DNA from 2 places in the Roseomonas chloroacetimidivorans genome. Region 2 is predicted to be linked to the other one. Evidence: riboswitches for the same ligand, from Rfam matches in the RefSeq annotation. Region 2 holds a riboswitch; the other holds the start of a gene.

Region 1 (9,290 bases), on a different contig from region 2:
ATCTCCCCCAAATGTCCGGACCGGAACTGACGCCTGGCACCTGCCCCCTCAGGCTATGCCAAGCAATTCCGGTGCCGGAACGCGTTACGTCAGATGCGGCAGGGCCAGATAATCCTGACTCTGCATTTCCATGAGGCGGGAGGCGGTGCGCTGGAACATGGCCGCTCCCTCCCCTTTCTCGTAGAGCTGGTCGGGCTCGGCCTCGGCCGAGACGACCAGCTTGCAACGGTGCTCATAGAGCGTGTCGATGAGCGTCACGAAGCGACGGGCCCGGTCGAAGTTCTCCGGGCCCAGCCGCGGCACGCCGTCCAGCACGAGCGTGTGGAAATGGGTGGCAATGGCGAGGTAGTCCGCCGCGCCGAGGAACGCTCCACAGAGCGTCTCGAAATCCGCGCGGGCGACGCCACGATGGGCCTGCGGCACCTCGACCTTGCGGCCGAGCACCGTCAGGGAGCAGGGCGTGCCATGGGCAACACCCGAGAGCTCGAGGAAAGCCGCGTCGAGCGCGCGCTCGGCGCGGCCGTTCACCGGGCTGTGCCAGGTCGGCAGCCCCCGGATGCGGTCGCGCCGATAATCCTGAAGGGATGCGAGGTGCAGAACCTCCAGCCGCTTCTGGATCATGGCGATGAAGGGCAGGAAGGCGTCGCGGCCCGGCTTGCCCTTGAAGAGATCGGCCGGGGCCGTGTTGGAGGTGGCCACCACCACCACGCCCCGGGCAAAGAGCGCCTCGAAGAGGCGGCCCAGGATCATGGCATCGGTGATGTCATGGACCTGGAACTCGTCGAAGCAGAGCAGCGCGGCCTCGGCCACGATGCTGTCGGCCAGCGGCGGGATCGGGTCCGAAGCGTCGCCGTGGGCCTTGCGGTACTCGTGGATGCGGCGGTGGCACTTCTGCATGAAGGCGTGGAAGTGTTCGCGCTTCTTGCGCGGCACATCCGCCGTTTCGAAGAAGAGGTCCATCAGCATGGACTTGCCGCGCCCGACCTCGCCGACGAGGTAGAGGCCAAGAGGCGGGCCGTCCGGCTGCTCGTCCACCGGCTTGCGGCGGAAGAAGCGGGCGAAAAGGCCAGGCTCCTCCTTCGTTGGCTCAGGGCGCGGGTCATAGCCACGCAGACGGCGCCAGAGATCCTGCAGCGTCTCGGCCGCGCGGGCCTGGGCGGGGTCGGCGCGCAGCGCCCCCGCGGCCACGCGGGCGCGGTAAAGAGGGAGTGGCCCTTCCGAAGGGTCCGCCGTTACGGCGGGCGCAGCGGCCGGTGCAGTGGTGGTCCCGTCCATCGGCGGCCGGTCTAGCCCGGTTTCCTGACCCCTCGCAACTTTGAGAATCGCATTAATTCACGAATTACGATGCAGAACTGTACTGAAAGTGCCGTTTGATCAATGGGCGCTAAGGGTTTGTCGCAGTTGGCAGACTGAACTTTTTTGGGGTGCAGGAGGGGCATTCTACGCGTGCTGCGATGCAAAAATCCTCGCCGGCATGCCCGCGACGGATGGTGTCAGTCGGCCGTGATGCCCGCCGCCCGGATCACCGGCGCCCAGCGGTCGTGCTCCGCCGCGATGAAGCGCCCAAAGACCTGGGCGGTCATCGGATACGGAACTGCCCCCTCGCGGCGGAGGCTGGCCAGCAGTTCCGGTCTCTCCAGGCCCTCGAGGATCGCGGCTTCCAGCCGGGCCCGGATCGGCTCCGGCGTGCCATGGGGAACCAGGATCCCGTACCAGGCGGTGACGCGGTAACCCGGCAGCGTTTCGGCCACGGTCGGAACATCCGGCAGGGATTCCACACGGCGGTCTCCGGTCACGGCCAGCGCACGCAGTGCGCCGCCCTGCACCAGCCCGGCCACGGAAGGCAGCGTGCTGATCATGGCGGCGACATGCCCGGCAGCCACATCCGTCAGCCCCGGGGCGGCGCCGCGGAAGGGAACATGGGTCGCTTCCACCCCGGCCTGCTGGAGGAGGAGTGCCATGGCCAGATGCCCCGCCGCACCATTGCCGGGGGAGGCATAGTTCATCTGCCCCCTCTTCGCCCGCGCCTCCGCGATCAGCTCCGCGAGGCTACCCGACCGGGTAGCGGGGCCGACCACGAGAACCAGCGGCGTCTCGGCTACCATTGCGACCGGGTCCAGGGCGGTCAGCGGGTTCACCTTCAGGTTCCGGCCGAACAGCGTGGGGTTCACCGAAATCGGGCCCTGATTGCCCATGAGCAGGGTCAGCCCATCCGGGCGCGCGCCCGCAACCAGCTCGGTGGCGAGATTGCCGCCAGCCCCCGGGCGGTTCTCCACCACGACCGGCTGGCCAAGCGCGTTGGTGAGATGCGCGCCCAGGGCGCGGGCCACCGCGTCCGTGCCGCCGCCAGGCGTGTAGGGCAGGATGAGGCGCAAGGGCCGGTCGGGCCAGCCAGGCGGGATGCTGCCCTGGGCCCAGGCAAGCGAGGGAACAAGCAACGGCGCCGCGAAAGCGGCCAATAGCGAGCGGCGCGGCAGGCGCATGGGTTGGGGAGTCCCGGACGTGACCTCTGGCCGGGAAGGAAGCGGAGGGCGTGCCGGGGCGCAAGGGCGGCCGTCTCGCGGCCGCCCTCCCCGTCACTGCCCTATTCGCCCGGGTTCACCGGCATGTAGAGACTGCCGCCTTCGCGGTACTTCTTCGCCATGGCCTCCATGCCCTCCTTCTGCGCCTCGGCACGGATGTCATGGGAGATCCGCATGGAGCAGAATTTCGGCCCGCACATGGAGCAGAAATGCGCGACCTTGTGCGCCTCCTTCGGCAACGTCTCGTCGTGGAAGCTGCGCGCGGTATCGGGATCCAGCGAGAGATTGAACTGATCCTCCCAGCGGAACTCGAAGCGTGCGCGGGAGAGCGCGTCGTCGCGAATACGCGCGGCGGGATGGCCCTTGGCGAGATCGGCGGCATGGGCCGCGATCTTGTAGGTGATCACCCCCACTTTCACATCGTTGCGGTCGGGCAGGCCGAGATGCTCTTTCGGCGTGACATAGCAGAGCATCGCCGTGCCGAACCAACCAATCATCGCAGCGCCGATGCCCGAGGTGATGTGGTCGTAGCCCGGCGCGATGTCGGTGGTCAGCGGCCCGAGGGTGTAGAAGGGCGCTTCGCCGCAGAGCTTGAGCTGCTTGTCCATATTGGCCTTGATCTTGTGCATGGGCACATGGCCCGGCCCCTCGATCATGACCTGACAGTCCTTCGCCCAGGCGATCTTCGTCAGCTCGCCCAGCGTCTCCAGCTCCGCGAACTGCGCCGCGTCATTCGCATCGGCGATAGAGCCGGGGCGCAGCCCGTCGCCAAGCGAGAAGGACACGTCATAGGCGCGGCAGATGTCGCAGATCTCTTCGAAATGCTCGTAGAGGAAGCTCTCGCGGTGATGGTGCAGGCACCACTTCGCCATGATGGAACCGCCGCGTGAGACGATGCCTGTCACGCGGCCCGCGGTAAGCGGCACATGGGCGAGGCGCACGCCGGCATGGATGGTGAAATAGTCGACGCCCTGCTCGGCCTGCTCGATCAGCGTATCGCGGAACACCTCCCAGGTCAGGTTCTCCGCGATGCCGCCGACCTTCTCCAGCGCCTGGTAGAGCGGCACGGTGCCGATGGGCACGGGCGCGTTGCGGATGATCCAGTCGCGGATGTTGTGGATGTTGCGGCCGGTGGAGAGGTCCATCACCGTGTCCGCGCCCCAGCGGATGGCCCAGACCATCTTTTCCACCTCCTCCGCCATGGAGGAGGTGACGGCGGAGTTGCCGATATTGGCGTTGATCTTCACCAGGAAGTTGCGGCCGATCGCCATCGGCTCAAGTTCCGGGTGGTTGATGTTGGCGGGGATGATGGCACGGCCACGTGCCACCTCATCCCGCACGAATTCCGGCGTGACGAAATCGGGGATGGAGGCACCGAAATCCTCGCCGTCGCGCTCCAGCGCCGCCTTCACCTGCGCGCGGCCGAGATTCTCTCGGATGGCGACATATTCCATCTCCGGCGTGATGATGCCGGCGCGGGCATAGGCAAGCTGCGTGACCGCCTTGCCAGGCTTGGCTTTCAGCGGGCGGTGACGAACCGGGAAGGCCGGGGTGAGGTGGTCGGCGGAGACATTGCCGTTGTCCTCGGGGCGAACCTCGCGCCCCTCATGGACCTCGACATCGCCACGCGCCTCGATCCAGCCCGTACGGATACGGGGCAGGCCGCGGTCAATGGAGATGTCGGCGTCCGGATCGGTATAGGGGCCGGAAGAGTCATAGACCATGACCGGCGGCTCGCCAGCGCTCGGGTGCAGCGTGATCTCGCGCATGGGCACGCGGATGGCCGGATGCAGCTGGCCTGGCCGGAACACCTTCCTTGAGGCCGGCAGCGGTGCAGTGGTGACCTGCGGAGTATCAAGAGGCATGAGCCGGAGCTCCCTTCGCGGCAGCGATCCAGCCCCAATGCGAAGGAGGAAATGGATCACCCGCCAAGGCCATGACAGCCAGCCCATGAGGGGCCGCAGGCATCCGCACCGTCCCTACGCCAGCATGAACTGGATCAGGTTCATCGGGTCACGGCGCTGCCGAAGCCAGCCGTATCTCAGCCCCTTGTCGGGACACCCCTGGTGAAGGGCGCACCCTCGTCCCTGCCAGCCCGGCCTGTCAAGCAATCATGGCCAAGCTGCGATCACAGCAGGTCAGGGAAACCAATGAGGGATGAGCGGGGCTGGGTTAAGGATCCTTTACAGGGCGTAACCGCTCCCCAGAAAGCCGCGTTGGCAGAGCACGCAGCCAGAGGAGCAATGCATGATGAGGAAACTTGGACTTCCACTTGCTCTCGCAGCCGGCCTGATCGGCGGCCCGGCGCTCGCCCAGTCCCCCGGTGCCCCGGGCGCCGTGACCACCGCCCCAACGCCGCAGAATCCGCAGGGCGTAACGGTTGATCGGGGTGCCGGCTCGCCCGGGGCCGCCGCTGTCCCTGCCGCCCCGAGCACCATGGCCGGGGCTCCACCGAACCCGCAGGCCGGCGAGCCCGGCATCGCGAACCCGTCCGGCCAGGGCGGCTCCGGCTCCCAGTGATCGCCGTGTGATCGCCATCTGGCCCGAAACCTGAACAGACCGTATTGAAAAGGGCCTGCTCCGTTGCGCCGGAGCAGGCCCTTCCTGCGCAAGCGAGCCGCGAAGATTCCTTACAGGGCGGCGCCGCCGTCCAACGCCAGAGCCTGCCCGGTGATGTTCGACCCAGCGGGGGAAAGGAGGAAGGCCGCCGTGCGCGCCACCTCATCGGCTGTGGTGATGCGCCGGGTGGGGGTGCCAGCCGCGGCATCCTCCGCCGTGATGCCCAACTCGTTCCAACGGGACCGGGCCATCGCCGTATCCACCCAGCCCGGGCAGAGGGCGTTCACCATGATCCCGCGCGGGGCAAGGCGCAGTGCCATCGCCCGCATCAGCCCGATCACACCGTGCTTGGCCGCGGTATAGGCGACCTGGTCCGGCACGGCCCGCAGGCCGAGGACGGAGGCGAGGAAGATGATCCGCCCTTCCCCATCCGGCAGGCGAGAGGCGGCTGCCTCCGCGCAGCGCCAGGCGCCGTCGAGGTTCACGGACATGATGCGGCGCCAGAAGCCCTCATCCGGCGTGGCTGGATCGCCACCCGCGCTGCCTGCCGCCAGGATGACAGCCCGGATGGGCCCGGCCGCGCCGAACAGGGTACGGACGGAGGTCGGGTCGGTTACGTCGCAGGGAATGTGACGCACGCCATCCGGCAGGATCTCATCCGGCGCGCCGCGGGCGGCAACGATGATCTCGTGCTGCTGCTTGGCCAGGACGCGCGCGCAGGCCAGGCCGATGCCGCGCGTGCCGCCGGTGATCAGAATCGCGCTCATGCTGCAGTCGTTCCACCATCGACGGGCATCACGACGCCCGTGACGAAGCTCGCATGGTCAGAGAGAAGGAAGGCGACCACGGCAGCGATCTCCTTTGGATGGGCGAAGCGGTGTTGGGGCACGGCCGCGGTGTAGGCGGCGTCCCCCGGCACGCGATCGGGGTTACGGGCGGCGAGGTCGGCGATCACGGCGCGCAGCATCGGAGTATCCGTGCTGCCCGGGGCCACCGCGTTGAAGCGGATGCCCTGCGTCGCGAAGTCGAGGGCGGCGGAGCGCGTCATCTGCGCCAGCGCAGCCTTGGATGCGCCATAGGCGGCCGAGGCCGGCTTGCCGATCAGCGCCTGGTCGGAGGCGATGTTCACCACCGCCCCGCCCCGCTTCAGCAGATGCGGCAAGGCCGCCTGCATCACCGCGAAGGGCGCCAGCCAGTTGATCCGCATGATGCGTTCCGCCTCGGCGAGCGGCGTGTCGAGCAGAGTGCCGAGGATCGTGTCGCCGGCATTGTTCACCACCAGCTCCAGCCCACCCAGCCGCGCGACAGCGGCCTCCACAGCGGGGGCGATGGCGGGAATGTCGAGCAGGTCATGCTCGGGGCGATCGAGCCCCTCCACCCTGACACCCGAGGACTCCAGCACGGCCACGATAGCTGCGCCGATGCCGCTCCGGTGGCCGGTGACCAAGGCGCGTTTCCCCGCCAGTCCCGTCTGGGACAGGTCGCTACGGGTCTGGCCCGTGCCGATGTTGCGCTGCGTGTCGCCCATATTTCCCCGATGACACCGCCGCCCTGCCTGGGCAACTGGAACCCCAACCGATTCAGGCATGGTATCGGCACAATCCGGACCAGCTTCGCCCTTGACCATCGCACCGCACCGGCTGACGAAACGACTTCCCGCAGCGCCGGCGGCTTCGTCCGGGGTGGAGCGACCCCGGGGGCCGGGCATCGACCGCCCCGATCCCCCCTCCCGCCCGGCCAGCTCCGCCCCTATTTCAGGCCGCTCATGAAAATCGCTCCCAGCATCCCCCGGGCGGCCCTCGTCACAGGCGCCGCGAAACGAATTGGCCGTGCCATCGCGCTTGGCCTGGCAGAGGCAGGCTTCGACGTGGCCGTGCATCATGGGCACAGCGCGGCGGAGGCGGACGAGGTCGTGGAGGCAATCCGTGCCATGGGCCGGAACGCCGTGGCGCTGCGCGCCGATCTGGCGCGGGAGGCGGAGGTGGAGGCGCTGATCCCCGACGCGACGGCGAAGCTGGGGCCGATCGGCGTGCTGGTGAACAACGCCTCCCGCTTCGAACGCGACGAATGGGACGACGCGACCCGCGAGAGTTGGGACATGCATCTGGAGCCGAATCTCCGCGCGCCCTTCGTGCTGACCCAGGCCATGGCCCTCGCCCTTCCCGATGGAGCCGAGGGCGCGGTGGTGAACATGCTGGACCAGCGCGTGCTGTCGCTGACGCCACATTTCGTTAGCTACACCATTTCCAAGGCCGGGCTCTGGGCGATGACGCAGTCCCTGGCCCTGGCCCTCGCGCCGCGCATCCGGGTGAACGGGATCGGCCCCGGCCCCACCCTGCCCAGCGCGCGCCAGAGCGAGGCGCAGTTCCATGCGCAATGCGAGAGCACGCCGCTCCGCCGCGGGTCGAGCCCTGAGGAGGTGGTGCAGACGGTGCTGGCCATCCTTTCACTGCCAGCAATGACCGGGCAGATGATCGCGCTCGACGGGGGGCAGCACCTGCAATGGTCCCCGGCGCGCGACCATGGGGAACCCGAGGAATGACGACCTATGTTCCGGACGCGGTGCGCGGCTTGCGCCGGGTTTTCGTGCGGGACCTGACGGTGCAGGCACGGCTCGGCATCTATCCGAAGGAGCAGGCGCCGCAGCGGGTGGTGATCGGAATCGAGTTGCTGGTGCGCGACGACGCCGCCCCCTCGGGTGTCGGGCCGGACCGGCTGGAGCGCGTGGTGGATTACGGCGCCGTGGCCAACCGCGCGCGGGCGGTGGCGACTGCCGGCCATACCAAGCTGGCCGAAACCCTGGCCGAGCGAATCGCCGTCGCCTGTCTGGAGGATGAGCGGGTGGAGGCGGTGCGGGTGACCGTGGAGAAGCCGGACATCGTAGCGGATGTCGGAGCAGTCGGAGTCAGCGTGGAGCGACGGCGCGGCTGACGCAAGCCTGCAACAATTCTGACTTTGTCAACACCTGTCGCACTGAAGTGAGAAACTTCATCCCCCGACGTAACGGCCGGCCTCGCCGGGTTTGCGGAATGCGGCCCGAAGGTCAATGTGAACGAAGCATGAAAGCCAGAGGCCGGGCAAAGGGTTTGGAAAACAATAACTTAGTTTCTTGCCTAAGAATTGGGCAGGCGCGTTGCGAAGCCTTGCGGGCCTGTACTCGGCGCAGTGTGGCGCGTTCCTTTCCACAAGCTTATCCACAGCTTCCGGGGACAACCCCGGAGGGCCATCGAGAAACCCAGCGGAAACAAGCCTGATGGCCTTTTCCAACGAGCAGACGACCCCCCTGCCCCCCATGGAGGGGCGCGAGGTGATCGAGACGGCGCTGGCCACCCTTCCCTACTCACCGGGCGTCTATCGGATGCTCGATGCCAAGGGGGACGCACTCTATGTCGGCAAGGCACGGAGCCTGCGGAAGCGCGTCTACGCCTATACCCAGGTCCATAAGCTGCCTGACCGGCTGAAGCGCATGGTCTTCGAGACCCGGCATCTGGAGGTGATCACCACCGCCTCCGAGGCCGAAGCGCTGCTGCTGGAGGCGAATCTGATCAAGCGGCTGCGGCCGCGCTACAACATCGTCCTGCGCGATGATAAGTCCTATCCGTGGCTGGTGATCACGGAAGATCATCCTTATCCACAGATCGCCAAGCACCGGGGGGAGCGGCGCAAAGGCGCTTCCTACTGGGGCCCCTTCGCCAGCGCCTGGGCGGTGAACCAGACTCTCACGGCGCTCCAGCGCGTCTTCTTGCTGCGCTCCTGCCGGGACACGGTGTTCGACAGCCGCTCCCGCCCCTGCCTGCTGCACCAGATCCGCCGCTGCTCCGCCCCCTGCGTCGGCCGCGTCTCGCAGGAGGACTATGCGGAGCTGGTACGCGAGGCGACGCAATTCCTCTCCGGCGAGACGCCCTCCATCCAGAAGCGCCTCGCGCGGGAGATGGAGGAGGCCGCGGAGCGGCTGGAATTCGAGCGGGCGGCGGCGATCCGGGACCGCATCCGCGGCCTGACCCATGTGCAGGGCCGCGACCGCATCAACATGGAGAATGTGGGCGACGCCGATGTCGTCGCGCTGCACCAGGCGGCGGGCCAGGCCTGCGTGCAGGTCTTTTTCTTCCGCGGCGGGCGCAACAACGGCAACCGGCCCTTCTTCCTCTCGGGTATCCGGGCGGATGCGGAGCCGGCGGAGGTGATCACCGCCTTCCTGGGCCAGCTTTA
Region 2 (9,290 bases):
GGCTGGGGATCGCGGGACTTGGCGTTCAGACGCAGCGGACCGTCGCCGGGTGAATGGAGGGGCGGGCGCAACCGCCCGCCCATACCATTGCCGGCACCACGGGAAGCGCGACCGCGAAAGCACTTTTTCAACCAGGGGTGTAACGAAGGTGAATGCCGGGCTCAGGCCCGCCGGATAGGGGGACGCTTCCCCCAAAGCGGCGGGTATTCCCATGTCCCCGGAGCCGACACGAGCGGAACAGGTACTGCGGCGGGTGCGCGAGCAACAGGCGCGCGTCGAGCGGCAGGAAAGGCTGATCATCCTCCTGGAGCAATTGGAGGAGAGCCAGTTGCTGCCCGAGGCACTCCAGCACCTCGCACTGATGCGGAACACCCACCGGATGCTGAGCGACGAGTTGCGGAAGGTGCTTCTTCCCCGGTGCTGAGCCTCGGGGCCGCTACTCCGGCACGACGCTTACATGCGCCGAAACCACACGCCATCCCTCGGGGAAGCGCACCCAGGTCTGGCTTTGCCGCCCCAGCTTCCCCGGTGCGCTCTCCCGCCGGAACATCGTGTTCGCCGTCGCGAAGTCGCGGCCATAGGTGGTGATGACCGTACGCTCCAGCCTCCGCATCAGCCCGACCGAAGGACGGGCGCGGCGAAAGGCGCGGATCTCGTCCATGCCATAGAGGTTCTCGGTGGCGCCGTAGCGGATGGTCTCGGGCGCATCCCGGAACAATTCCTCCAGCACCGGTACGTCATTGGTCACCAGCGCCTGCTCGTAGCGGGCGAAGGCGGCCTCCACTTCGGCCCGGATCTCGGGGATGTTGATCTCCACGCGGAATTTCCTTTCAGCGTCTGCGGCCCAGCCAGAAGCCGATGATCCCGGCCGCGGCCATCCAGGCCTCGGCGGGAACGCGGATGGTCGGCTCCGTCCGGAAGCCGCCATAGACGCCATGATCCGCGGGCGCCGTGAAGAGGTTGCCCTCTGAGACCGCCGCTTTCGGAGCGCGAGCGAGGCCCTTCCGCATTATTCTCGCCATCGCCCGTCCCAGCAGGCCCGGGGCCATGGTGCCGGCCAGGCGCGCGGCCTGGGCCGCCAGCCCCACCACCGCCGCCCGACGCGGGCGGCGGATAAGGGAGGCAATGGCCTCTGCCACCTCGAAGGGAGAGGTAATAGGACCGCTGACATTGATCTGGTGGCCCGTGTGGTTGGCGCCGTGGCGCAGGCCGGGCGTGTCCACCACGCTCGGGAAGACATCGCAGACATGGATGTCCGGCCAGTCCTGCAATTCAGCGCGAAGCGATTCCGTAAAGCCGAGCAGCCCAGCCTTGGAGGCGGCGTAGGACGCCGCGAAGGGGGTGGGCGCCCAGGAGCCGACCGAGAGGGTGTTGATCATGATTCCATGGCGCTGCCGCTTGAACACGGGCAGCACGGCATGGGCGCCATTGACTTGGCCCAGCAGGTTGATGCGGATGGTCTGGGCATGGGTTTCGGCCGGCACCTCATCAAAGGGTCCGATCACGCCGACGCCGGCGTTGTTAATCCAGACATCGATCCGGCCGAAGCGGTCCCGCGCGCCATTGGCCAGGCGCTGCACCGCTGCAGCATCCGTCACATCCGTGGGGATGGCGATGACCTCAGCGCCCAGGCGCTCGCATTCCGCCCGCACCACGTCCAGCGTGTCCTCCCGGCGGGAGGCGAGGACGAGATGGGCGCCGTGCCGGGCCAAAAGCTGGGCGGTGGCACGGCCAATCCCGCTGGATGCGCCGGCGATCACCACGACGCTGCCTTGGATCCGGGGCATGGGCCTTTTCCTCTCGATCGTCTGGTTCTGCCGGGGGTGACAACATTCCGTTGCACCGGGTGACAACGTCCCGTTGCACCGGGGCGATAACCGGGAGCCGGCGCACGGGTTCCAGCCTTGCTTCGACGGCGTGACCTGACGCCCTTTTGAGCGTTGTCCCATACTGGAAGCGCCGTGGATCAATCCGCGGTGTATGCAGCGGAACAATGGGCGTGATCCATCAGGCCTTCGGCCAGACCACGACGGATATAGAGGGCCGCTTCACGCGGGTGGACCGCTTCACCTGCGAGTTGCTGGGCTATGCCGCAGGTGAGTTGCTGGGGCGAAGCATCCGAGACATCACGCATCCCGAGGACTGGCCGAGCAACGCCCACCTGCTTGAGCGCCTGATGACCGATGAGGAGCCCTTCACCATCACCAAGCGCTACCTGCGCCGCGACGGAACCACGGTGTGGGTGCAGACCTATGTCACCATGCTGCGGGACACGCAGAACGAGCCCTGCTTCTGCGCGGTGCTCCGGCCGGTGCTGCCCGAGGGCGGGCATCGTCCCCTTCGGCGAGCACCCCCCTTCTTAGCGGTGAACCAGAACCAGGAATGGCGAGCGGGATGCTGGTCCGAGTGCTTGCTGAACTAGGGTTCTCTCCACCATGGCGGTGACACGGCCCCGCAGGACCAGAAGACGCCGGAGCGGGAAGTGAGGTGAGTGGGTCGGGGCGGTGTGACGGGGCGGGTTTGCTGAAATGGAAGCCCCCTTGCACCGCATGCCCTCACCGGCCCATACCGGCGCTGGACATCGGGGGGAGCCCATTCCGGGCTGAGAGGCGGGATATCCCGCGACCCCTGGAACCTGACCCGGTTCGAACCGGCGTAGGGATCGGTGCACCATGACGACGACGCGCCCCGGCCGCGCGAATCCGCTCCTCTGCCCGTCATTATGGGCCGTGGCGCGATCGCCTGAGCCGGCGCGGCGGCCGGCGCCGCCTCCGCCCGTCCCCGGGGTTGGGATGGAGGAAACCCCATGCATCGCCGCTCCCTGCTGAAGGGCACCGCCCTTTCGGCGCTTTCCTTCCCCGCACTTGCCCAGCCAGCCGTCGCGCAGCCCAGCCGGGCCCGCACCCTGCGCTTCGTGCCGCAGGCGGCGCTGACGGCGCTGGATCCGGTCGTGCAGAATGCCACGATCAGCACCACCCATGGCTTCTGCGTCTTCGACACGCTTTTCGCGACCGATGCGAAGCTCAACCCGCGCCCGCAAATGGCATTGGGGCATGAGGTCAGTGCCGATGGCCTGCTCTGGACGGTTCGGCTGCGGGATGGGCTGCGCTTCCATGATGGCGCGCCCGTGCTCTCGCGGGATTGCGTTGCCAGCCTGAAGCGCTGGTGTGCCCGCGACCTGTTCGGCCAGATCCTCGGCCGTACCGTCGCCGAGTGGGGTACGCCGGACGACCGCACCCTGACGATCCGGCTGAGCCGCCCCTTCCCGGCCCTGCTCTACGCGCTGGCCAAGCCTGCCAGTGTGCCGCCTTTCATCATGCCGGAACGCCTGGCCGCCACCGCCCCGGACAAGCCGGTGCCGGAGATGATCGGCAGCGGCCCATGGAAGTTCGTGGCTTCCGAGTTCAACCCCGGCAGCTTCGTCGCCTATGCGCGCAACGAGGCCTATGTGCCACGCGACGAGCCTGCGGAGGGCGCCTCGGGCGGCAAGCGGGTGCATTTCGACCGGCTGGAATGGCATATCATCCCAGACGGAGCGACTGCCGGCGCGGCCCTGCAACGCGGAGAGGTGGACTGGGTGGAATACCCGCTTCCGGACCTGCTGCCCCTCCTCACGCGGGACCGGAACATCAAGACCCAGATCTACGACCCGATCGGCTTCCTGGGCGTGATCCGCTTCAACCACCTGCATCCCCCCTTCGACAAGGTGGAGGTCCGCCGCGCCGTGCGGGACTGCATCAGCCAGTCCGACCACATGGCCGCCGTCGCGGCCCCCGGCGACTGGCGCGAATGCCATGCCCTTTTTCCCTGCACCCTGCCGGGCGTGGTCGAGTTCCCTTCTTCGCCGCGTGACTTTGAGAAGGCGCGCGCCGCCATCCGTGCCGCGGGGGCGGAAGGCGCGAGGGTCGTGGTGATCAACCCGACGGACTTCGCCGCCGTGGCGCCACAGGGAAGGCTGGCCGCCGATGTCTGCCGGCAGCTCGGCTTCCAGGTTGACCTGCAGGAAATGGACTGGGCCGCGATGCTGACCCGCCGCAATTCGCGGGAGGACGCGAATCATGGCGGGTGGAGTATCTATCCCACCAACTTCCCCGCGGCCTCCATTGCTAACCCCGCCGTGAACTCCGGCATTCGCGGGGATGGCCCCACCGCCTGGTTCGGCTGGCCCACCGACCCCGCCACGGAGGCCGAAATCGAGCGCTGGCTCTATGCGCCGGACGCCGCGACGCAGGCATCCGCCTTCGCCGCCGTTCAAAGGACCGCCTGGGACCATGTGGGCTTCGCGCCGAGCGGGCTGTTCGTGTTGAAGACCGGGTTCCGGTCCGACCTTTCCGGCGTCCTGCAAGGCCCCAACCCCTATATGTGGAATGTCCGGCGCGGCTGAGCCGGGCGGCCCTCCCCGCATATGAAAGGGCCGCGGGGAGCCGGCCGGGCCGAATCTATAGACAGGACGAATAGCGCGAGCGTCATCTGGTCGCCGGATACACCGCTCGGATCCCGGTTGTTCCAGAATCCACGTGGAGATATGGATGCACCGCATCCACCCGGTGAATGGAAAAGGGGCGAAGGAACCGATGGCGCAACGCGCGGACGAGGCCGGCCTGCGGCAGTTCGACCTGAATTTGCTGCCCGTCTTCTCTGCGCTCATGCGCGAGCGCAGCGTCACTCGGGCCGCGGAATCTCTGTTCCTGTCGCAGCCAGCCACCTCCTCCGCCCTCGGGCGGCTGCGCGCCTATTTCCAGGATGAACTGTTCATCCGCCATGGCCGCGGGCTGGAGCCGACGCCCAAGGCGGAGGCGCTGATGGAACAGCTGGCGCCCGCGATGCAGACCGTGGCCGGCGCGATCGCCGGCTCCATTTCCTTCGATCCCTTGAAGGATATCCGCACCTTCCGGATCGGCATGAGCGAGGACATCGCCATGGCCATGATCCCCTTCCTGCCGCAACTGCGGAAGGCGGCGCCGTATTGTCGGGTTATCATCCGGGCCGCCACCTACCGCACCATCCCGCACATGCTGGAATCGCGGGAGATCAACACGGCTATCGGCTATGTGGAGGATCTGCCGGCGACGGCCAAGCAACGCGTCCTGCGCCGGTCAGGCTGGCGTGTCCTGCGCGATGCGAGTTCGCCAGGGCCCGTGGATCTCGACAGCTACTGCGCCCGTCCGCACATGCTCGTCACGCCCCGGGGCGATCTTACGAGCTTTGTGGATGAGGCGCTGGCCAAGCTCGTCCGCGAGCGGCAGGTGGTGCTCGGCGTGCCGGATTACGGCCTGATTCCCCGCACCATCCAGGGTACGGACCTGCTTTGCCTGGTGACGGAGGCCGTGCTGGACGCGCTGGCCGCCCTGGGCGGGATGGAGCACCTCGCGGCTGATCCACCGCCTTTTCCCTGCCGGGAAGCGGTGATGCACATGGCTTGGCGCACAGCCGTCGATCACGATCCCGGCGAGATGTGGCTTCGCAACCAGCTGATCGGTTGGCTGGCGCGCCGCTGAACGTTTCCGGATCTGGAGGCGTTTTCACGCCTCCAGCTGACCCGATCTAGCGGAGCCGCTTGGCAACAGCTTGGCCGGTGGCGGCGGTACCGAGCGACCCACCCACATCCGGCGTCGCCTCCCCGGCGCTGACGGCCTCCGCCACGGCCGCCTCGATCGCGCGGGCGGCCTGGGTATAGGCGGCCTGGCCCTGCCGGTCGCCATGCCAGTCCAGGAGCTGGGCGAGGGAGAGGATGAGCGAGAAAGGGTTGGCGCGATCCTGCCCCGCGATATCCGGGGCCGAACCATGGGCGGCCTGGGCCATCGCGTGGTTCGCGCCGGCATTCACCGAGCCACCGAGGCCGATGCTTCCGGACAGCTCCGCCGTCATGTCGGAGAGGATGTCGCCGAACATGTTGGTGGTGACGATCACGTCGAAGCGGGATGGGTCGCGGATCAGCAGGGCGGCCATCGCGTCCACGATCACCTCCTCCAGCTCCACGCCCGGGAAGTCCGCGGCGGCTTTGCGGCATTCCTCCAGGAACATGCCGTCGCCCATGGTGAGCACATTGGCCTTGTGCACTGCGGTGACCTTGCGCCGGCGCGTGGCAGCCAGGCGGAAGGCGGCCTGGGCGATGCGGGCGCAGCAGGGGCGGGTGATGCGGCGGAGGGAGACGCAGACATCCTCCGTCACCAACATCTCCGCACTGCCCTTGGTCATGTTGCGGTCGGCGTAGAAGCCCTCGGTGTTCTCGCGCACCACCACCAGGTCGAATTCGTGCCGCGTGGGATAGGGCACGCCGGGATAGGTGCGGGCAGGGCGGATGTTGGCGAAAAGGTCCAGGCGCTTGCGGAAGAAGGCGGAGGGGTTGATGCCGCCCTTGCTCTCATCCGTGTAGTCATAGGTGGACATGGGGCCCATCAACAGGCCATCGGCCGCCTGCACCGTCTCCAGCAGGCCGGGGCGAAGGGTCGTACCGTGGCGGCGCAGGCTCTCATGGCCGGCCACCTCATGGGTCAGGTTCAGGTTCAGGCCGAAGCGGTTCCCGGCGGCCTCCAGCACGGCCAGCGTGGCCCCGGTGATCTCCGGGCCGATCCCGTCACCGGGCAGGACGACAATGTGCATGGCGCGTTCCCCTCTGCTCCCTTCTCTATCCGACGGGTCAGGCAGGTCGTCCATCGCCTTCCCGGCCCCGGCGGGGTAGAGCGGGCGCCATGGCCGATGCCCCTGCCCTGCTGGACGCCGCCCACGCCCGTTTTGCCTCGGGCGCGACCCGGCCGCCGGAGGCGCGGCGGGCCGCGCTGATCGCGCTGCGCGACGGGCTGGAAGCGATGGAGGGCGAGTTGCTGGCCGCGCTCCACGCCGATCTCGGCAAGTCCGAATTCGAGGCCTGGACCTCGGAGATCCTGCTGGTCCGGCAGGAGATCGCGCTCACCCTCAGGCGCCTGTCCCGCTGGATGGCGGAGCGGCGGGTGGGCGGGCGCTGGTTCCACCTGCCCGGCCGCGCCGCGCTGCGGATGGAGCCGCGCGGCGCCGTGCTGATCCTCGGCCCCTGGAACTACCCCGTGCAGCTCTGCCTGGTGCCGCTGGTCAGCGCCATTGCCGCGGGAAATGCGGTGGTGCTGAAGCCCTCCGAGATCGCACCGGCCACGGCGGCAGCGCTGGAAAAGCTGGCGGCGCGTTGCTTCACGCCGGGCCATGTGCAGGTGGCCCAGGGCGGGCCGGAGATGGCGGCGGCGCTGACCGCCCTGCCCTTCGACCACATCTTCTTCACCGGCAGCACGGAGACCGGCCGCAAGGTGGCCGAGGCAGCGGCGCGCAACCTGGCTACCACCACGCTGGAGCTGGGCGGGGCCAATCCCTGCATCGTGGATGCAGATGCGGAGCCGGGTGTGACCGCACGACGGATCGCCTGGGCCAAGTTCCTGAATGCCGGGCAGACCTGCCTCGCCCCCAACCATGTGCTGGTGCATGAGAGCCGGGCGGATGCACTGGTGGGGGCGCTGCGCGAGACGCTGGCGCGCTTCTACGGGCCGGATGGGCGCGGGATGCAGCGCGTGGTCGATGCGCGGCATCTCGGGCGGATGAAGGCCGTGCTGGCGCGGGGGCGTGTGGTCATTGGCGGCGCGGTGGACGAGAACGCGCTGCACCTCCAGCCCACGATCCTGCGCGATCCTGATCCGGCGCTACTGCGGGAAGAGATCTTCGGCCCCATCCTGCCCGTGGTGACCTGGCGGGACCGGGCGGAGCTTCTGGCGGACCTGTCCGGCCTGCCGGAGCCGCTGGCCCTCTATGTCCATACGCGGGACCGTGGCTTCGCCGAGGCGGTGGCGGCGGCCCTGCCCTCCGGCGGCTTCTGCGTGAACGAGCACCTCGTCCACTGCACCGTGCCCGACCTGCCCTTCGGTGGCGTCGGACCCAGTGGGCAGGGGCGGTATCACGGGCAGGCGGGTTTCGAGGCCTTCTCCAACGCCCGCGCGGTATTCCGGCAGCCGGCCGGCATCGATCCTTCGCTGCGCTATCCGCCCTACAAGGCCCCACTCTCAATCATCAAGCGGTTGATGGGATGAACAACAACTTCGACGCCATCATACTGGGGGCCGGCGCGGCGGGCATGATGTGCGCCTTCACGGCCGGGCGGCGGGGCAAGCGTGTGCTGCTGCTGGACCATGCCGACCAGCCCGGGGCGAAGATCCTCATCTCCGGCGGCGGCCGTTGCAACTTCACCAATACGGGGGTGGAGCCGTCGCGGTTCTTCTCGGGCAACCCGCATTTCGCGCGCTCGGCCTTGTCCCGCTATACGCAGCACGACTTCATCGCGCTCGTCGAGAAGCATCGCATCCCCTATCACGAGAAGACCCTCGGCCAGCTTTTCTGCGACGGCTCGGCACGCGCCATTGTCGGCCTGCTGCTGGATGAATGCGAAGCGGTCGGGGTGGATCTGCGCCTGCGGCACCGGATCATTGACGTGACCCGTGCCGAGGCGTTCCGGGTGGAAACGGATCGCGGGACCTTCACCGCCCCGGCGCTGGTGCTGGCCACGGGCGGGCTCTCCATCCCGAAGATGGGGGCGACAGGACTTTCGCTCGACCTCGCACGCCGCTTCGGTTTGCCGGTGATGGAGACGCGGCCGGCCCTGGTACCGCTGACCTTCGGCGAAGCCGATCTGGCGCTGATGCGGCCGATCTCCGGCGTTTCCCTGCCGGTGCAGGCAGGCGCGGGCAAGATACGCTTCCGGGAGGCGATGCTCTTCACCCATCGCGGGCTGTCCGGGCCGGCCATCCTCCAGATCTCGACACCTTGGCGCCCGGGGGAGGCGGTCACGCTCGACCTGCTGCCCGATGTGGACGCGGTTGCCTGGCTGCTGGCCCGCAAGGAGGAACGACCGAAGGCGGCGCTGCATACGGTGCTGGCGGAGCGGTTGCCGCAGCGCCTCGCCTCGGCCCTGGTACAGACACGGCTGGCGCAGCACACCCGCCCCGCCGGGGAGTTGGGCAACAAGGCACTGAAGGAGGTTGCGGCCCTGCTGAAGGGCATGGCCCTGACGCCCACGGGCACCGAGGGCTATGCCAAGGCTGAGGTGATGGCGGGCGGCGTGGATACGGCCGCCCTGTCCTCCCAGACCATGGTCGCCAAAGACGTGCCCGGCCTGCATGTGATCGGTGAGGCCGTGGACGTCACGGGCTGGCTGGGGGGCTATAACTTCCAATGGGCTTGGTCGTCGGGCTGGTGCGCCGGACAATCCGTGTGAATTTCCGACGGGAAACGCCTATATCCCCGCGACCATGCTGCGACTGACCGAGATCAAGCTT

The links. Region 2 has a riboswitch for thiamine pyrophosphate ahead of ACO1BU_RS08870 (ABC transporter substrate-binding protein). Riboswitches for the same ligand answer to the same signal wherever they lie in the genome.
Region 1: linked by a shared signal. The riboswitch ahead of thiC (phosphomethylpyrimidine synthase ThiC) and the one ahead of ACO1BU_RS08870 (ABC transporter substrate-binding protein) in region 2 are both predicted to bind thiamine pyrophosphate.

What each region holds. Positions count from the first base shown of each region.
Region 1 is NZ_JBNBZS010000028.1:10,420-19,709, reverse strand. It holds gene zapE (cell division protein ZapE) at 85-1,275, opposite strand; gene ACO1BU_RS20185 (Bug family tripartite tricarboxylate transporter substrate binding protein) at 1,494-2,483, opposite strand; gene thiC (phosphomethylpyrimidine synthase ThiC) at 2,585-4,387, opposite strand; TPP riboswitch at 4,481-4,597, opposite strand; gene ACO1BU_RS20175 (hypothetical protein) at 4,770-5,042, shown strand; gene ACO1BU_RS20170 (SDR family NAD(P)-dependent oxidoreductase) at 5,153-5,848, opposite strand; gene ACO1BU_RS20165 (SDR family NAD(P)-dependent oxidoreductase) at 5,845-6,609, opposite strand; gene ACO1BU_RS20160 (SDR family oxidoreductase) at 6,847-7,623, shown strand; gene ACO1BU_RS20155 (dihydroneopterin aldolase) at 7,620-8,012, shown strand; gene uvrC (excinuclease ABC subunit UvrC) at 8,335-9,290, shown strand, end outside.
Region 2 is NZ_JBNBZS010000010.1:32,506-41,795, forward strand. It holds gene ACO1BU_RS08845 (fumarylacetoacetate hydrolase family protein) at 1-53, shown strand, start outside; gene ACO1BU_RS08850 (hypothetical protein) at 212-424, shown strand; gene hpxZ (oxalurate catabolism protein HpxZ) at 437-817, opposite strand; gene ACO1BU_RS08860 (SDR family oxidoreductase) at 831-1,787, opposite strand; gene ACO1BU_RS08865 (PAS domain S-box protein) at 2,000-2,422, shown strand; TPP riboswitch at 2,575-2,680, shown strand; gene ACO1BU_RS08870 (ABC transporter substrate-binding protein) at 2,807-4,384, shown strand; gene ACO1BU_RS08875 (LysR family transcriptional regulator) at 4,530-5,498, shown strand; gene ACO1BU_RS08880 (isocitrate/isopropylmalate dehydrogenase family protein) at 5,545-6,603, opposite strand; gene ACO1BU_RS08885 (aldehyde dehydrogenase family protein) at 6,693-8,048, shown strand; gene ACO1BU_RS08890 (BaiN/RdsA family NAD(P)/FAD-dependent oxidoreductase) at 8,045-9,229, shown strand; gene ACO1BU_RS08895 (NAD(P)/FAD-dependent oxidoreductase) at 9,264-9,290, shown strand, end outside.